Regions from separate parts of the Solwaraspora sp. WMMD791 genome, predicted to be linked through region 2. Evidence: riboswitches for the same ligand, from Rfam matches in the RefSeq annotation. Region 2 holds a riboswitch; the other holds the start of a gene.
What was found. Region 2 has a riboswitch for thiamine pyrophosphate ahead of O7623_RS11565 (ECF transporter S component). Riboswitches for the same ligand answer to the same signal wherever they lie in the genome.
Positions count from the first base shown of each region.

Region 1: another riboswitch for thiamine pyrophosphate. It lies ahead of O7623_RS16925 (thiamine phosphate synthase); the one in region 2 lies ahead of O7623_RS11565 (ECF transporter S component).

Region 1 is NZ_CP120737.1:3,824,849-3,829,926, reverse strand. Features, by position in the region: gene O7623_RS16940 (helix-turn-helix transcriptional regulator) at 1-445, shown strand, start outside; gene O7623_RS16935 (DUF397 domain-containing protein) at 442-651, shown strand; gene O7623_RS16930 (ISL3 family transposase) at 778-2,040, opposite strand; TPP riboswitch at 2,346-2,457, shown strand; gene O7623_RS16925 (thiamine phosphate synthase) at 2,452-3,126, shown strand; gene thiO (glycine oxidase ThiO) at 3,123-4,265, shown strand; gene thiS (sulfur carrier protein ThiS) at 4,256-4,456, shown strand; gene O7623_RS16910 (thiazole synthase) at 4,462-5,078, shown strand, end outside.
Region 2 is NZ_CP120737.1:2,625,191-2,630,268, forward strand. Features, by position in the region: gene O7623_RS11535 (metalloregulator ArsR/SmtB family transcription factor) at 1-135, shown strand, start outside; gene O7623_RS11540 (transcriptional repressor) at 185-619, shown strand; gene O7623_RS11545 (hypothetical protein) at 685-1,290, shown strand; gene O7623_RS11550 (DUF6328 family protein) at 1,273-1,794, opposite strand; gene O7623_RS11555 (TIGR03943 family protein) at 1,874-2,635, opposite strand; gene O7623_RS11560 (permease) at 2,632-3,588, opposite strand; TPP riboswitch at 3,864-3,968, shown strand; gene O7623_RS11565 (ECF transporter S component) at 3,964-4,563, shown strand; gene O7623_RS11570 (ABC transporter ATP-binding protein) at 4,604-5,078, shown strand, end outside.

The sequences.
Region 1 (5,078 bases), 1.2 Mb from region 2:
GGAGGAGATCGAGCGCAGGGTCGAGATGCGGATGCGTCGCGCGCGGTTGCTGACCCGGATGGAGCCCTACCTGCCCAGGTTCGACATCGTGCTCGACGAAGCGATCCTGCGTCGACCGATCGGCAGCGGTCAGATCATGGCCGGGCAGCTGCGTCGGCTGGCTCAGGCCGGGGAGCAGCCGAACATTTCGATCCGGGTGCTGCCGTTCAGTGCCGGGCTGCACGCCGGCCTGATGGCGCACGGTTCGTTCACTCTTCTCGATTTTCCAGAAGGGAACGAGCCGACGACCGTCTACGTGGAGGAGTTGACCGGGGCTTTGTTCCTCGATCGGCCGGATGAGGCTGAGCGGTACGCTTGGACCTTCACCGACATCGCTGGCCGGGCGCTGAGCGAGCAGGCCAGTCGTGACCTCTTCTGGCAGACCGCGAAGGAGTACGAGTCGTGATCGATCTTTCCGGCGCTAGCTGGCGCAAGAGCAGCCGATCGAACAACCAGGGTCAGTGCGTCGAGGTGGCTGACGGGCTGGGTGGGGTCGTCGGGGTGCGGGACTCGAAGGATCCGGCTGGTCCGGTGCTGGTGGTCACCCCGGCGAACTGGTCGGCGTTCGTCGCCGCCGCGAAGGCGGGCACCCTCGCCGATTCGCTGAGCTGAACCCCACTGTCCAGGCGCGCGTCGGCGTCGTCAGCCCGGTCTCGGGACATCTACTGCTTCCTGATGATATTCCTCTGAGGAATAATTATGGGTCTTGTGTTGTTTGTGTGGGTCGGTTCTGGATCGTCATCTGGGTAGTTGTGGTCGGTGGCCGCCGAGGCTGAGCATGGCGAGGGCGATCAGTGCGTGGGGTGAGTGGAAGCCGAACGCGATCCGGGTGATCAGCCGGATCTTGGCGTTGACTGACTCGATGAGTCCGTTGGACAGTTGGTGTTCGATCGCGGCGCGGATCGTGTCGCGGTGGCGTGTGATCCGGCGTTGGAGTTCGACGAAGGCGTCGATACGGCTGCGGCGGGCCCACTCGATCCACCTGTCGAGGGCTTCGAGTGCCGCTGCCGGGCTGTCCTTGGCCATGGCGAACACGGCGCGGAGGCCTTCCTTGAGGGCCCAGGCCCGGTACAGCTGGGGCTGGGTCCTGGCGATCCAGTCGAGTTTTGCCTTCTGTGCCTCGGTGAGGTTGTCCGGGTTCTTCCACAGGGCCCACCGTGCGTTCTTGAGTGTGCGGGCGTCGCCCCGGGCGGTGTTGCGTCGGCCGGTGCCGCGTCCGGCGGCCTGGTTCCACGCCTGTCGGCGTACCAGGTCCAGCGCTTCGGTGGCCCAGGCCACGACGTGGAACGGGTCGGCGCACCGCACCGCCTGCGGGCAGCGGCGGGTGACGACCTTCGCGATCGTGTCGGCGCCGTCGGCGGACACGTGGGTGATGGCCGCGGCGCGCTGCTCACCGAGCTGGTCGAAGAAGGCGTGCAACGTCGCGGCGTCCTTGCCCGGCGCGGCCCACACCAGTCGGCCGGTGTCGTGGTCGACCACGACGGTCAGGTACCGGTGACCCTTCTTGTAGGCGATCTCGTCGATGCCGATCCGACGCAGCCCGGCGAACCGGTCGGTGACCTCGCCGGTGTCGGCCCATACCCTGGCCACGATCGCCCCGACGGTGCGCCAACCGACGCGCATCAGCTGACACACCGTCGATTTCGCGGTGCGCACCGCCAGCCACGCCACGGTGGCGTCGAACGCCCGGGTGTGTCCGGCGTTGTGACGCGCCCACGGCACCGCCGCGACCACCACGCCGTGCTCGGCGCAGGACACCCGTGGCGCGTCGGCCTCGACGACCGCCCTGACCGTGCCCAGATCCAGAGCCCGCCACCGCCGCCGCCCGTGACCGGCGTCGAAACCCGGACACCGCCGGCCGCAGTACGGACACCGCCGCCGCGCCCCTCTACGCACCCGTACATGGACCACCAACAACGCGTCTTCGTCGTCGAACTCGACGTCCTCCACCACCGCCCGCTCGACGCCGAGCAGAGCAGCCCATACGCTGACAGAACGCACGCCGTTCCCCGCCTTTCCCAGTTCTGACCTTCGACAAGCCAGAACCTAGGCAGGGCAACGGCGTGCGCCACCAACGCCGCGCCGAACCACCCACAGACACAACACAAGATCCATAATTATTCCTCAGAGGAATATCGCTGGGATCCGTACCTGCTCTGGGTGAGGAGAGGCTGGCTCCCGCCGGTCAGCCACGACCACGACCGCAGTGAGCCTGGTCACGGCCAACAGTGGGGCGAGGGCGGCAGACCGAAGGTTGCCTCGGATTGGCCCTTGGCGGATCGACGAGACCGTCGTACGGTAACAGGCAAGTAACCCACGGGAGCCCGGTGCACCGGGCTGAGAGGGAGGCTGACGCGGCCTCCGACCGTCGAACCTGATCCGGGTAATGCCGGCGCAGGGAGGAGCGTTGCCGTGCCGTCCCTTGGGCGACTGCATCTGATCACCGACACCCGACCCGGGCGCGACCCGCTCGGCGTACTGCGGGCGGCACTCGCTGCCGCGCGGTCCGCCGACGCCACCGCCGACCTGGTCGTGCAGGTGCGCGTCGAGGACGACATGTCCGACCGGGACGCCTACGAGTTCACCGTCCGCGCGGTCGCCGAATGCACCGCGTACCAGGTGACCTGCCTGGTCAACGACCGGTTGCACATCGCGCTCGCCACCGGCGCGGCCGGCGCGCACGTCGGCGCGGCGGACCTGCCGGTCGACGCCGCCCGGCGGGTGCTCGGGCCGGCCGCGATCCTGGGTGCCACCGCCCGCGACCCGGCCACCGGGCAGGCGGCGGTCGCCGCCGGGGCGACGTACCTGGGGGTCGGGCCGTGCCACGCCACCGGGACCAAGACCGGGCTGCCCGACCCGATCGGGCCGGCCGGGCTGGCCGCCGTCGCCGCCGCGGTCGACGTACCAGTGATCGCGATCGCCGGGGTCACCGTGGACCGGGTCGCGCACCTGCTGGCCGCCGGGGCGCACGGGGTCGCGGTGGTCGGCGCGATCGCGGCCGCCGCCGACCCGGGCCGGGCCACGGCCGAACTGCTGACAGCGGTACGGCAGCGGCCGACCGCCGCCGCCGACGGAGCGCCGGCATGACGGCGACAGGCAGCGGACACGCCAACGGCCGGGCCGATGTGGCGGTGGTCGGCGGCGGGCCGATCGGCATGGGCATCGCCTGGCGGTGCGCGCAGCGTGGACTGCGTACCGTGCTGCACGACCCGGCACCCGGGTCCGGGGCGTCGTCGGTGGCCGCCGGGATGCTCGCCCCGGTCGCCGAGTCGCACTTCGGCGAGGCGGAGCTGACCCGGCTGCTGGTCGACTCGGCGGCCCGCTGGCCGGCGTTCGCCGCCGAGCTGACCGCCGTCACCGGCCAGGACATCGGCTACCGCACCGACGGCACCCTGGTCGTCACCCTCACCGGCGACGACCAGCGGGAGGCGCACCGGCTCTGGGCGTACCAGCAGAGCCTGGACCTGCCGATCACGCTGCTGCGCGCCACGGCGCTGCGCGAGCGCGAACCGGCGCTGGCCCCGAGGGCACGCGGCGGGGCACTGATGCCCGACGACCACCAGGTCGACCCGCGTCGGCTGGTCGCGGCGTTGGACACCGCGCTGGACCGCGCCGGGGTCACCGTGGTCCCGCAGCCGGTCACCGACGTTTCCACACTGGACGCGCAAGTGGTCGTCGTCGCGGCCGGCTGCGGTTCGGCGACGCTCACCGGGCTGCCGATCCGGCCGGTCAAAGGCCAGATCCTGCGGCTGCGGGCACCCGCCGGCGCCGTCGGGTTCCGGCACGTGATCCGGGGGTACGCCGACGGCCGGCACGTCTACCTGGTGCCGCGCGGCGACGGTGAGGTGGTCGTCGGTGCCACCGTCGAGGAACGCGGCGACACCACCGTCACCGCCGGAGCGGTGCTGGAGCTGCTGCGCGCCGCCGCCGACCTGCTGCCGGAGATCGCCGAGTACGAGCTGGTCGAGGCGCGGGCAGCGGCCCGGCCCGGTACACCGGACAACGCGCCGCTGCTCGGCTGGCACCGAATGCCAGGGGACGGAAGGCGGGTGCTGGTGGCGACCGGGCATCACCGGCACGGCATCGTGCTGACCCCGGTGACCGCCGACCTGATCGCCGACCTGGCCGCCGGTGCCGACCCGGATCCGGTGCTGGCACCGTTCCAACCGGGCCGGTTCACCGCCGCGACCAGGGAGAACGCGAGGGAGAAGGAGCCATGGAGCTGATCGTGAACGGCGCGCCGGTGACCACGCCGACCGGTGCCACGCTCGCCGACGTCGTCCGTACGGTCACCGACGCCGACCGGGGCGTCGCCGTCGCCATCAACGGTGAGGTGGTGCCGCGCAGCGGCTGGCCGGCCGAGCAGCTGTGCGACGGCGACCGGGTCGAGGTGCTCATCGCGGCCCAGGGCGGGTGAGCCGGATGCCGTTCACCGTCGCCGGGCACAGCTTCGACTCCCGGCTGATCCTCGGCACCGGCGGCGCCGCCAACCTGCACATCCTGGAGCAGGCGATCGCCGCCAGCGGCACCGGGTTGGTCACCGTCGCACTGCGCCGGGTGGACAGCGCCGCCACCATGCACGGCGGGCTGCTCGACCTGCTGGAACGCTGCGGCGTACGGCTGTTGCCGAACACGGCCGGCTGCTACACCGCCACCGAGGCGGTGAAGGTGGCCCACCTGGCCCGCGAGGCGTTCGACACCGACTGGGTGAAGCTGGAGGTCATCGGCGACGAACGGACCCTGCTACCGGACGGCGCCGAGCTGCTGCGCGCCGCCGAGCAGCTGGTCGACGAGGGTTTCACCGTGCTGCCGTACACCACCGACGATCCGGTGCTGGCCCGGCGGCTGGCCGACGTCGGCTGCGCGGCGGTGATGCCGGCCGGCGCGCCGATCGGCTCCGGCCTGGGCATCCTCAACCCGCACCACATCCGACTGATCCGTCAGTCGGTCGACATCCCGGTGATCCTGGACGCCGGGGTCGGCACCGCCTCCGACGCCGCGCTCGCCATGGAGCTGGGCTGCGACGCGGTGCTGTTGGC
Region 2 (5,078 bases):
CATCTTCGCGTGCTGCGTGGGGCCGGCGTGGTGCACGGCTCCCGGCGGGGCCGGGAGATCGCGTACGCGCTGGTCGACGAACACGTCGCGCACATCGTCGCCGACGCGGTCAGCCATGCCCGGGAGGTACGGTGACCAGCCACCGGCAGGATTCGGCAGCAGGAAAATGCCCCGGAGGCCCCAGATGAAGACTGGAGACACCACCACCGAGCAGACGGCGGTCCGCAACACCCGGCAGCGCAGCGCGGTGAGCGCCATCCTCGACGAGCTGGCGGGGTTCCACAGCGCCCAGGAACTGCACGCCATGCTGCGGGAACGCGGCGACCGGGTCGGCCTGACCACGGTCTACCGGACGCTGCAGGGGCTCGCCGACTCGGGCGAGGTCGACGTGATGCGTCCGCCCGGCGGGGAACACCTGTACCGACGGTGCAGCCAGGGCCACCACCATCATCTCGTCTGCCGCTCCTGCGGCAGCGCCGTCGAGGTCGAGGGGCCGGCGGTCGAGGCATGGGCGGAGCGGGTCGCGGCCCAGCACGGGTACGTCGGGGTGAGCCACACGATGGAGATCTTCGGCACCTGCCCGCAGTGCGCCGGCCGGCAGACCGGCAAGAAGGCATGAACGATCGGCGAGCGGGCACGAAGGCGTAGCGAGCGACAGACAGGCGGGTACGGCACGCTGTGCGCATGCAGATCTACGCCGACCGTCTCCCCGCCGCCGCCCGGCAGTTCGCCACCGACCTGATCGTCGTCGCCTGGGTCTACCTGTGGGTCCGTACCGCGCTCTGGCTGCACGAGCAGGTCGGCCGACTCGCTGGACCCGGCCGTACCCTGCAGGACGCCGGTGCCGGGCTGGCCGACAACCTCGCCGACGTCGGCGGCCGGGTCGGTCGGGTACCGCTCGTCGGTGACGAGTTGACCAGCCCGTTCACCCAGGCCGCCGATGCCGCCAGGTCGGTCGCGCAGGCCGGGCGCGAGCAGCAGGACCTGGTCGCCGACCTGGCCGTGGCGCTCGCGGTCACCGTGCTGGTCTTCCCGGTGGGGCTGGTGCTGTTCGGTTGGCTGCCGCTGCGGGTGCGGTGGATCCGCCGGGCCAGCGCCGCCGTCGCCCTGCGTGACCTGTCAGCCGGGCAGGACCTGTTGGCGCTGCGGGCGCTGGCTGGTCGCCCGCTGCGCGCGATCACCGCGATCGACCCGGACGTGGCGGCCCGCTGGCGCGAGGGCGATCCTCAGGTCACCGCCGCCCTCGCCGCACTGGAGCTGCGATCTCTCGGGCTACGGGCACCGCGCTGACTTCTGGTCGTCGGCGGCATCGCCGCTGGCCGTCTCCTCGTCATCGTCGTCGCGCAGCCAGCCGCGGTGAACGAACGGCAGACCGGCCCAGAAGGTCAGGAACCAGAGCCCGGTGATGCCGCTGAGGACGAACCCGACCGTCCGGGGCAGAATGAAGTCGGTGACCAGCAGCACCGAGCTGACCATCGCCACCAGCATGAAGCCGAGGCCGCCGCTGGCCATCCGGTGGGCGAACCGGACCAGTTCGGGCTTGCGGCCCTGGCGGAACAGCACCCGGTGGAACGCCACCGGCGAAATGATCATCGCGGCGGCGGCGGCCGCCGCGAGTAGCGCTACCACGTAGACGTCGCGCTGGAAGGCGGTCGTGTCCGGGAAGCCGCTGCTGAACGGCAGGGTCAACAGGAACGCGAAGAGGATCTGGACGCCGGTCTGGGCGACCCGTAACTCCTGCAACAGGTCGGCGAAGTTACGTTGCCACCGTTCCCGCTCGGTCTCCCGGCTCATCTGCGTGCGCCCTCCCGCCACTTCCGTCACATTGAAACGGCGGCCGGGAAGATGCCCCGGATCGGCGGAGATGAAACCTCTACTCGTACTGCTGGGCCGGCGGCTCGATCTCCTGCCAGGATTCGACCCCCAGGTACGGGATGCTCGCCCCGTTCACCGGGTCGGTGCCGATCCGGTCGCTGTACCGGCCGACCACCGCGATCCAGGTGTCCACCGGCAGCCCGGTCGGGGCGCTGCCGTCCATCCCGACCTTGATCGGCCGGCCGTCGGCCGCGCAACAGGACAGCACGATGCGGGCCAGCATCGGCTCGCCGTCCGGCCCTTCGGCGACGAAACCGGTGAGCCGTACGGTACGACCGTCCAGTGACCGGCCCTCGTCGAAGATCGCCCGGGAGGCGTAGTCGAGGACGCTGATCTCCGCCGGGTCGCCGTCGGGCAGCGGTGGATAGTCCGAGGAGGCCTGGTCGGCACTGAGCGCGGTACCGGCCTGGGCGGCGGCGTACGAACCGAGCGCGGGCGGGGCGACCAGCAGCAGGCCGAGCACCGGCAGGATCAGCAGCCAGCCGACCCTGGGCTCGTGGTGGGCGTGGCCGTGGCCGTCGTCGTGGTGGGCGTGGCCGTGGCCGTCGTCGTGCCCGTCGTCGACCGGGGCGGGTGTGCTGCGCCGCCGCAGGTCGTGCCAGAGCGTCATGATGCCGGCGGCGATCAGCAGCAGGCCGGCGACGATCAGGAACGGCTGCAGCACCTCCTTGACGTAGCGCAGGTACATGTCGGTGACGCTGGCCTTGACGACCGCGCCGCCGAGCAGCAGCAGCACCACACCTTGGGCCTGTTTGTTCACAGCAGCACCGTCCCCACCGCGACCGCCACCACGATGGCGATCAGAAAGGTCGCCGGAGCGAACCGGTACGCGAACCGGCGCCCGAACGTACCGGCTTGCATCGAGATCAGCTTCAGGTCGACCATCGGGCCGACGACCAGGAACACCAGTCGCGAGGTGAGCGAGAACTGCGACAGCGACGCGGCGACGAACGCGTCGGCCTCGGAACAGATCGACAGCAGTACGGCGAGTACCGCCAGGGCCAGGATGGACAGCACCGGGTTGTCGGCGAGGGTCTGCAGCCAGCGCTCCGGCACCAGGACGTTGATGCTGGCGGCGGCCATCGCACCGATCACCAGGAAGCCGCCAGCGTGCATGATGTCGTGCCGGACAGCCGCCCAGAAGGCCCGCGCCCGGGACAGGTCGTCCAGGTCCGGCCGGTGCGGCAACCGGATCCAGTCGGTGCGGCCCAGCCGCAGCCACAGCCAGCCCATCACCATCGCGACGATCAGGCTGGCGACACCCCGGCCGAGCACCATCTCCGGGTTGTTGGGGAAGGCGACGGCCGTGGCGACCAGCACGATCGGGTTGATCGCCGGAGCGGCCAGCAGGAACGCCAGGGCCGCCGCCGGTGCCACGCCCCGGCGGATCAACGACCCGGCGATCGGCACCGAGCCGCATTCGCAGCCGGGCAGCACCACGCCGGCCGCGCTGGCCACCGGCACCGCCAGCGCCGGATGCTTCGGCAACGCCTTCGCCCAGAACGACCGGGGCACGAAGACCGCGATGACCGCGGAGAGCACCACGCCGAAGACGAGGAACGGCATGGCCTGGACCATCACCGAGACGAAGACGGTGGTCCAGGTCTGCAGCCGGGGGTCGGAGATCAGGCCAGCCAACGGCTCGCGGAAGATCACCAACCCGATCAGCAGGAAGGCGAGCACCTCGACCGAGCCGACCCGGTCGCCGAACAGTCGCCGTCGGGGCGGCCGTGGGGCACCGGGCGGCCCGCCGGAAGCGCCCGAGGCGGCCAGGTCGTCGGCGTCCGACGTACCCCAGTCGACCTCGTCACCGGGGCGCGCCCGACGCGTCGCGGTGCGATCGGCAGCGGTCACGGAAGGTCGGTCCCCTCGCTGGACGGGTCGATGCGGGCACCCCACGATAACGCGTCCGGGGGTGCCCGCCGCCACACCCGGACGTCGCCTCTGTTCGCGCCGGTCGCCCGGTGCTAGCGTCGACGGAACGACCTCATGTCCGACAGGGGAGCGCAGACAGCGCTGAGAGTGCGGGAAGCCCGCAGACCCTCGAACCTGATCTGGGTAATGCCAGCGCAGGGAGTTGGAGCGACGATGACGCTACGCAATGCCTCCGTCGACCGCCGTTGGCGGACGGTCGACATCGTGGTCGCCTCGGTGATCGCGGTCGCGTTCGGGGTGATCTTCTGGCTGTGGGGGCTGATCTGGATCGCCACCGAGGCCGCGTTCACCTTCTTCCCGCCCGCCCAGGCGGTGCTGTACGGGGTGTGGCTGGTGCCGGCCGTGCTCGGCGCGCTGGTGATCCGCAAACCGGGGGCCGCGCTGTTCTGCGAACTGGTCGCCGCGTTGGTGTCGGCGGCGCTGGGCAGCCAGTGGGGTGCCCTGGTGGTCGTGCAGGGCCTGGCCCAGGGCGTCGGCGCCGAGTTGGTGTTCCTCGCGGTGGCGTACCGCTCGTTCCGGCTGCCGGTGGTGCTGTCCGCCGGGGCGGCCGCCGGGCTCGGCGCGGCGATCTTCGATCAGGTCCGGTACTACGCGCCGTACGACCTGGTCACCTTCCGGATCCCGATCTTCATCGTGACCGTGGTCAGCGCGATCGTGCTGGCCGGTGCCGGCAGCGCCGCGCTGACCCGGGCGCTGGCCCGTACCGGGGTGCTCGACCGGTTCCCGGCCGGCCGCGACCGCACCGTGGTGTGAGCCGGGCCGAGCCGGGCCGTCGGGTGAGCCGGGCCGAGCGGTGAGCCGGCTGGAGCTGCGTGGCTTCGGCTGGCGCCACGCCGGCCGTCGGGCCTGGGCGGTGCGCGACGTCGACCTGCGGATCGGCGCCGGCGAGCGGGTCCTGCTGCTCGGGCCGTCCGGAGCGGGCAAGAGCACCCTGCTGGCGGCGATGGCCGGGCTGCTGCCGGCAGACTCGGGCGAACAGGCCGGCACGGTCAGCGTCGACGGGCTCGACCCGCGCAAGGCCCGCGACCGGGTCGGCATGGTCTTCCAGGATCCGCAGACGCAGCTGGTGATGGCGCGCAGCGGCGACGACGTGGCGTTCGGGCTGGAGAACCGGGGGGTGCCGGCCGGGGAGATCTGGCCACGGGTGGACGCCGCGCTGGCCCGGGTCGGTTTCCGGTACGGCCGGGACCGGCCGACCGCCGCGTTGTCCGGTGGCGAGCAGCAGCGACTCGCCCTGGCCGGGGCGCTCGCGCTGCGGCCGGACCTGC